3 regions of the Rhodococcus sp. FW305-130 genome follow, and region 1 is predicted to be linked to each of the others. Evidence: riboswitches for the same ligand, from Rfam matches in the RefSeq annotation. Region 1 holds a riboswitch; each other region holds the start of a gene.
What was found. Region 1 has a riboswitch for S-adenosylmethionine ahead of AC3WQS_RS06810 (bifunctional o-acetylhomoserine/o-acetylserine sulfhydrylase). Riboswitches for the same ligand answer to the same signal wherever they lie in the genome.
Positions count from the first base shown of each region.

Region 1 (2,195 bases):
AATTCGGCGACCTTCTGTGCATTGGACACGTGACGCTCGATGCGCAGGCTCAAGGTTTCGATGCCCTGCGCGATGAGGAACGCGTTGAACGGCGCCACGGCGGAGCCGAGATCGCGCAGCAGTTGGACGCGCGCCTTGAGTGCAAACGCCGGCGCGCCGAGGTCTGCGAAGGTGACGCCGTGGTAGCTGGGATCAGGCGTCGTGAAGTTCGTGTGGCGACCCTGCGTCCAATCGAAGGTGCCGCCGTCGACGATCACGCCGGCGATCGCGGTGCCGTGTCCGCCAAGGTATTTGGTGGCCGAGTGAACGACGATGTCGGCGCCGTGTTCGAGTGGGCGGAGCAGGTACGGCGTCGCGACTGTGTTGTCCACGATCAACGGAAGACCGTTCTCGTGGGCCAGCGACGAGATGCCGGGGAGGTCGAGGATGTGGTTCTTGGGATTAGCGATCGTCTCGCCGTAGAACGCCTTCGTGTTCGGGCGAATGGCTTCGCGCCACTGCTCGAGATCGTCGGGATCCTCGACGAAGGTGACTTCGATGCCCAGCTTGCGAAGGGTGTAATGCAAGAGGTTGTACGTGCCGCCGTACAGGTACGGGCTCGAGACGATGTGGTCGCCGGCTTCGGCAATGTTGAGGATCGCGATGGTTTCGGCAGCCTGACCCGAGGAGAGGAGGAGTGCGGCGACTCCGCCTTCGAGGGCGGCGATGCGCTGCTCGACGGCGTCCTGTGTGGGATTCATGATCCGCGTGTAGATGTTGCCAGGCTCGGCGAGGCCGAACAGTGCCGCAGCGTGATCGGTGCTGTCGAAAACGTAGCTGGTGGTCTGGTAGATCGGCAGAGCGCGCGCATTGGTGGCGGTGTCCGCTGTCTGCCCGGCGTGCACCTGCTTGGTCTCGAACGACCAGTTCGCGGTCGGATCAGAAGTTGCTGCGCCGTCGGCTGTGTTGTCGGTCATGATTTGTTCACTCCAGTGGTCTGACGGATAGATGTCGGACGGGGGCGAAGGATCGCCGCCCCGTGCTGGGGTCTATCTACAAGTGCGACACATACTGAGTTACCTCCGTGGGGCTCGGCCCGGTCTGGGGTCCGTCCCTGTCGGACCCGCGCTTGTCACCCGAATTGCGGTGGAACTGCGTGAGCAGATCCACGTCGGGAAACCTGGTCATCACCCGGGGCACCCCACCGCGGTTGGAGGGTTGCCGTCCAGCGAGCCGGGGCTTGACGCTGGCACTCATGACCAAGTCGGATTCTACCGGGAAGTGAGCGCAGTCCTGACGCGGGGCGAATTGTGAGCCGCAACCGCACGCGAGACAGAGCGACGCAGCCCACTAGCAGGCAAAAGTTACTCGCGAGTAGAGACCGATGGGTGGACCTGCCGGTTGCGGCCTCACGGGTTAGCAGTACGCTTGTCTTGTTTGGGACTCATCTCCCGAGATCAGTCCACACCGTCTAGGTTTGATAATCGAACCGTTCGCGGACCCACTCACAAAGTGTGACCGCAACCGTGTAACCAGGGAAACTTCCTAGGAGGACGCGAAGCACCCATGTCCAAAATCAAGGTTGAGGGCACCGTCGTCGAACTCGACGGCGATGAGATGACGCGCATTATCTGGCAGTTCATCAAAGACAAGTTGATCCATCCGTATCTCGATGTGAACCTCGAGTACTACGACCTCGGTATCGAGTACCGCGACGAGACCGACGACCAGGTCACCATCGACGCAGCGCACGCGATCCAGAAGCACGGCGTCGGCGTCAAATGCGCCACGATTACGCCGGACGAGGCACGTGTCGAGGAATTCGGTCTCAAGAAGATGTGGCGTTCCCCGAACGGAACGATCCGCAACATTCTCGGCGGCACGATCTTCCGCGCACCGATCATCATCTCCAACGTTCCGCGACTCGTTCCGGGCTGGACCAAGCCGATCATCATCGGCCGTCACGCATTCGGCGACCAGTACCGCGCCACAGACTTCAAGGTCCCCGGCCCCGGCAAGGTGATGATCACCTACACGCCTGAGGACGGCAGCGCACCGATCGAGCACGAACTGGTCAACTTCCCCGAAGAGGGCGGCGTCGTCCAGGGGCAGTACAACTTCACCACGTCCATCCGTGACTTCGCTCGCGCGTCGCTCACCTACGGACTGCAGCAGAACTACCCGGTGTACCTGTCCACCAAGAACACCATTCTCAA
Region 1 is NZ_JBYTAP010000002.1:150,916-153,110, forward strand. It holds gene AC3WQS_RS06810 (bifunctional o-acetylhomoserine/o-acetylserine sulfhydrylase) at 1-956, opposite strand, end outside; SAM riboswitch class IV at 1,100-1,240, opposite strand; gene AC3WQS_RS06815 (NADP-dependent isocitrate dehydrogenase) at 1,546-2,195, shown strand, end outside.

Region 2 (2,195 bases), on a different contig from region 1:
CATCTTCTCCCCCGCCGGAGGATCACCGCGTGTTGGTGTTCGGGTCGCCGACTCGGTGGTCGATCTCGCAGCGACACTGGGAGATTCCGTCTTCGCCGAACCGACTCTGAATGCGTTCATGGCGCTGGGCCGAGATCAGTGGGTATCGGTGCGTAATCGGATCACGGATCTAGTGAACGGCGAAATAGACTCGGACGCAGTGTTTCCCGTCGACTCAGTCACAATGCACTTGCCGATCGCGGTGGCCGACTACGTGGATTTCTACGCGTCGGAAAATCATGCGACCAACCTCGGACGCCTGTTCCGACCCGACGCTGCCCCCTTGATGCCGAACTGGAAGCACCTTCCGGTCGGATACCACGGGCGCTCGAGCACCATCGTCGTCTCCGGCACCGATATCGTTCGCCCCTGCGGACAGCGCAAGTCACCCGATCAGGAAAACCCGGATTTCGGACCGTCCCGCCGCCTCGACATCGAGGCCGAAATGGGCTTCATCGTCGGAACTCCCTCGAAGATGGGCGATTCCATCACCCCGGACGACTTTGCCGAGCACGTCTTCGGCGCCGTCGTCGTGAACGACTGGTCCGCCCGGGACATCCAGGCGTGGGAATACGTCCCTCTCGGCCCGAATCTCGGGAAGAGCTTCGCGACGTCCATCTCTGCGTGGGTTGTCCCGTTACTCGCGCTCGAAGCTGCCCGAATCGATACGCCGGTGCAGGACCCCGAACCTCTCTCTTACCTGCGCGGCGAGGAGAAGTGGGGGTTGGACATCGACCTGGCCGTCGAATGGAACGGTCACGTCGTCTCCCGGCCGCCCTACGCCCAAATGTACTGGTCGCCGGCGCAGATGCTCGCGCACACCACTATCAACGGCGCAGCAGCGAGCACCGGCGATCTCTTTGCATCCGGAACCATTTCCGGACCGGACAAGGATCAGCGCGGCGCCTTCATCGAACTGACCTGGGGTGGCAAGGAACCCGTGACCGTGGGCTCCGAGACTCGAACCTTTCTCGAAGACGGCGACACCATCGCCATCTCGGCCACCGCTCCCGGCGTCGGGGGATCACGAATCGGCTTCGGGGATGTTCACGCTCGGATCCTGCCGGCAACGCAAACCGAAAGATAACGATTGACAACTGTTTGATTCACGCTGATCTGATGTCCGGAATTCCTTGCCTCACGATTCTCCGAAGATAAGCTGGACTAACCATCCAGAGCGATCGAGAGTCCTGGCTCCGTGACGTCGCAGCAACCCCCTCTGCTGAGGTGCGGGTGCTTTCTGCCAGGTCCGATGGAGGACTCGTGCCAGGCGATCGACCCCGTACCTCAGTGGGGACAGCAGCTGTCGTCGTGATCGTGGGCGGTGGCCCCCGCGGGACCGGCGTACTCGAGCGAATCCTCGCTCACGAATCGGTGAACGCCGATCCCGTACCGATCGACATTCACGTCGTGGACCCGTATCCGGCAGGCGCCGGCCGCATTTGGCGAGGCAGCCAGGCGCCGCTTCTGTGGATGAATTCGACAACCGCGGACGTCACGATGTTCACCGACGAGACCACCGCCGTGACCGGCCCGGTGCTGCCGGGTCCGACCCTCGCGGAATGGGTCGCCGAGCACTCGACTGAACTTGCCGAATTTCCCGAAATCGCGGCAGAAGTTCCGATGATCACCCCGTCGTCGTTTGCATCGAGGTCACTACAGAGCCGATACCTGAACTGGGTGTTCCAGACCGCGGTCGACTCTGCACCAGCGCACGTCGACGTTCGGGTTCATCGACGATCCGTGGTCGACATCGTGAACGTCGGCGAGATACAGACGGTTCATCTGGACGACGGAGTTGTCATCGAAGCGACGGCCGTCCTTCTCGCGCAAGGGCACCCCGATGCGTTGGCTGCCCCGCGTGAAACCGCGCTGACCAGCTTCGCGTCCGAGCACGGGTTGACCTACGTAGGTCCGGGATACACCGCCGACCTCGACGCCGATGTCATTCCCGAACGCGAACCGGTTCTGATCGCCGGGCTCGGGCTGGCTTTCATCGACTGGATGGTTCTCCTCGCCGAGAGCCGCGGCGGCGTCTTCGAACGCGGTGAGGACGGCACCCTCACTTACACTCCCTCGGGTCGGGAACCTCTGTTGTACGCCGGATCTCGTCGAGGCGTGCCGTACCACTCCAAGATTTCGTACTCGATCGCCGA
Region 2 is NZ_JBYTAP010000001.1:673,665-675,859, reverse strand. It holds gene fahA (fumarylacetoacetase) at 1-1,126, shown strand, start outside; SAM riboswitch class I at 1,205-1,298, shown strand; gene AC3WQS_RS03275 (FAD/NAD(P)-binding protein) at 1,303-2,195, shown strand, end outside.
Region 2: it holds a riboswitch for S-adenosylmethionine, as region 1 does, so the genes downstream of both, AC3WQS_RS03275 (FAD/NAD(P)-binding protein) here and AC3WQS_RS06810 (bifunctional o-acetylhomoserine/o-acetylserine sulfhydrylase) in region 1, are expected to answer to the same signal.

Region 3 (2,195 bases), on a different contig from region 1:
TCAGTGACACGCATCTGGTGGCTCAGGGGGAGTTGTACGACGCCGTGGATGCGTCGACGAGATTGCGGGAAGTGCTCAGCGGGATCGTGGCCTCGGGCGCACGCCCGGATGCACTGATATTCACCGGCGACCTGACCGACCAGGGACACCCCGACGCATACGCGGAATTGAAAGCCATCGTGGAACCCGTGGCGGCCGAGATCGATGCGCAGGTCATCTGGGCGATGGGCAACCACGACGACCGCTCTACTTTCAGGTCTCTGCTGTTGGGCGAGGACGCCACCGATCATCCCGTCGACAACGTCTACGACCTTGACGGACTGCGGGTGATCACCCTGGATTCGTCGGTTCCCGGTCACCACTACGGTGAGATCTCGGATCGTCAATTGGATTGGCTACGCTCAGAATTGGCGGTGCCCGCGCCCGACGGAACAATTCTGGCGCTGCATCATCCGCCGGTTCCGTGCATTCAGGATCTCGCGGTTCTGGTGGAGTTGCGCGATCAGTCCCGGTTGGCAGACGTCTTGCGTGGCAGCGACGTCCGGGCGATTCTTGCCGGGCATCTGCACTATTCGACGACGGCGACGTTCGCCGGCATTCCGGTTTCCGTGGCGTCGTCGACGTGTTACACCCAGGACTTGAACGTGGAAGTCGGTGGTCAGCGTGGTCGTGACGGGGCTCAGGGGTGCAACCTGGTGCACGTCTACGACGAGACAATTGTTCATTCGGTCGTTCCACTCGGCGCGCACGTGACGGTCGGTGAGCCTGTCGACGCGGCCGAGGGAGCCCGGAGGCTCAGCGCTGCCGGTATTCGAATCCTCGAGAGCGAAAAGGCTGCACGCTCGATCATCTGAGGTGGCAGGCGGTTTCCGGCACCCCGGCGCAGTTCTGGGCGATTGCCGGGCTGTCGCGTACTCATTACCGTCGAGGTAGGTGCAGAGCTCCAGCAACAAGGACCGGCTAGCTGGACGGCAACCCTTCATGCCGATGGGGTGCCCCGGAATCACACCTGGCGATACGCGCGGTGCGTGTCGCAAGCGGCAGTCGCCACGAGAACCGTCAGTCGGGTGCTGACGGTTTCTGCGGTCGGCACTGTGCGCTCCCGAGTAGTTCTCGAACAGGAGTATGCGCCGATGACCTCCACCCCCTCTTCTCATCTTGCTCCGTTGCATCTCGCCGTAGCGCTGGACGGTGCCGGTTGGCACCCTGCAGCCTGGCGAGAGCCACACTCGCGCCCGAGTGAGCTGTTCAGCGCGTCGTATTGGACTGACGTGGTGACGACCGCCGAGCGTGGTCTGCTCGATTTCGTCACCATCGAGGACAGTCTCTCGGTGCCGGCCAACCCACTCGAGCCCGTCGACGACGCGGTTGATCGGGTGCGCGCTCGGCTCGACGCACATCTCGTGGCCGCCCGACTGGCACCGATCACGAGCAACATCGGCTTGATCCCGACCATCACCACCATTCACACCGAGCCGTTTCACGTGTCCAAAGCCGTTGCCACGCTGGATTACACCTCGCGCGGTCGCGCCGGATGGCAGGTGAAGGTTTCGGCGTCGGAATCCGAGGCAGCACAGTTCGGGCGTCGCGACATCCCAGCGCTCACCGATGCCGACCGTCAGTCGATCGTTTCAGGCGTCCTCCCGGACTTCGTGCGCGACCTGTTCGACGAAGCTGCGGAGGCGGCTGACGTAATCCGGCGACTCTGGGACAGCTGGGAGGACGGCGCCGAGATCCGCGATGTGGAGCAGCGCCGGTTCATCGACCGAGACAAGTTGCACTACATCGACTTCGAGGGAAAGTACCTCTCGGTCCGTGGACCGTCGGTGACTCCGCGCCCGCCGCAGGGGCATCCCGTCGTTACCGCGTTGGCACATCAGCGGGTCGCGTACGAGCTGGCGGCGCGGACGGCCGATCTGGTGTTCGTGACGCCGTTCGACGACGAGCAGGTCACGGCAATCCTGGGTGAAGTGCGAGCCGCCGAAGAACACGTGCAGCGCACCGGCGAACCTCTTCGGGTCTTCACCGACATCGTCGTCTTCTTCGATGCGCCGGAAGAAACCGGAAAGGAACGGCTCGCGCGCCTCGACGCGCAGGCCGGCGCCGAATACCGTTCGGACGCGCTGACCTTCACCGGCTCTGCTGCGGAGTTGGCGGATCTCCTGCTCCGGTGGCAGCAGTTGGGAATCGAAGGC
Region 3 is NZ_JBYTAP010000014.1:101,095-103,289, reverse strand. It holds gene AC3WQS_RS30410 (phosphodiesterase) at 1-854, shown strand, start outside; SAM riboswitch class IV at 933-1,046, shown strand; gene AC3WQS_RS30405 (LLM class flavin-dependent oxidoreductase) at 1,029-2,195, shown strand, end outside.
Region 3: it holds a riboswitch for S-adenosylmethionine, as region 1 does, so the genes downstream of both, AC3WQS_RS30405 (LLM class flavin-dependent oxidoreductase) here and AC3WQS_RS06810 (bifunctional o-acetylhomoserine/o-acetylserine sulfhydrylase) in region 1, are expected to answer to the same signal.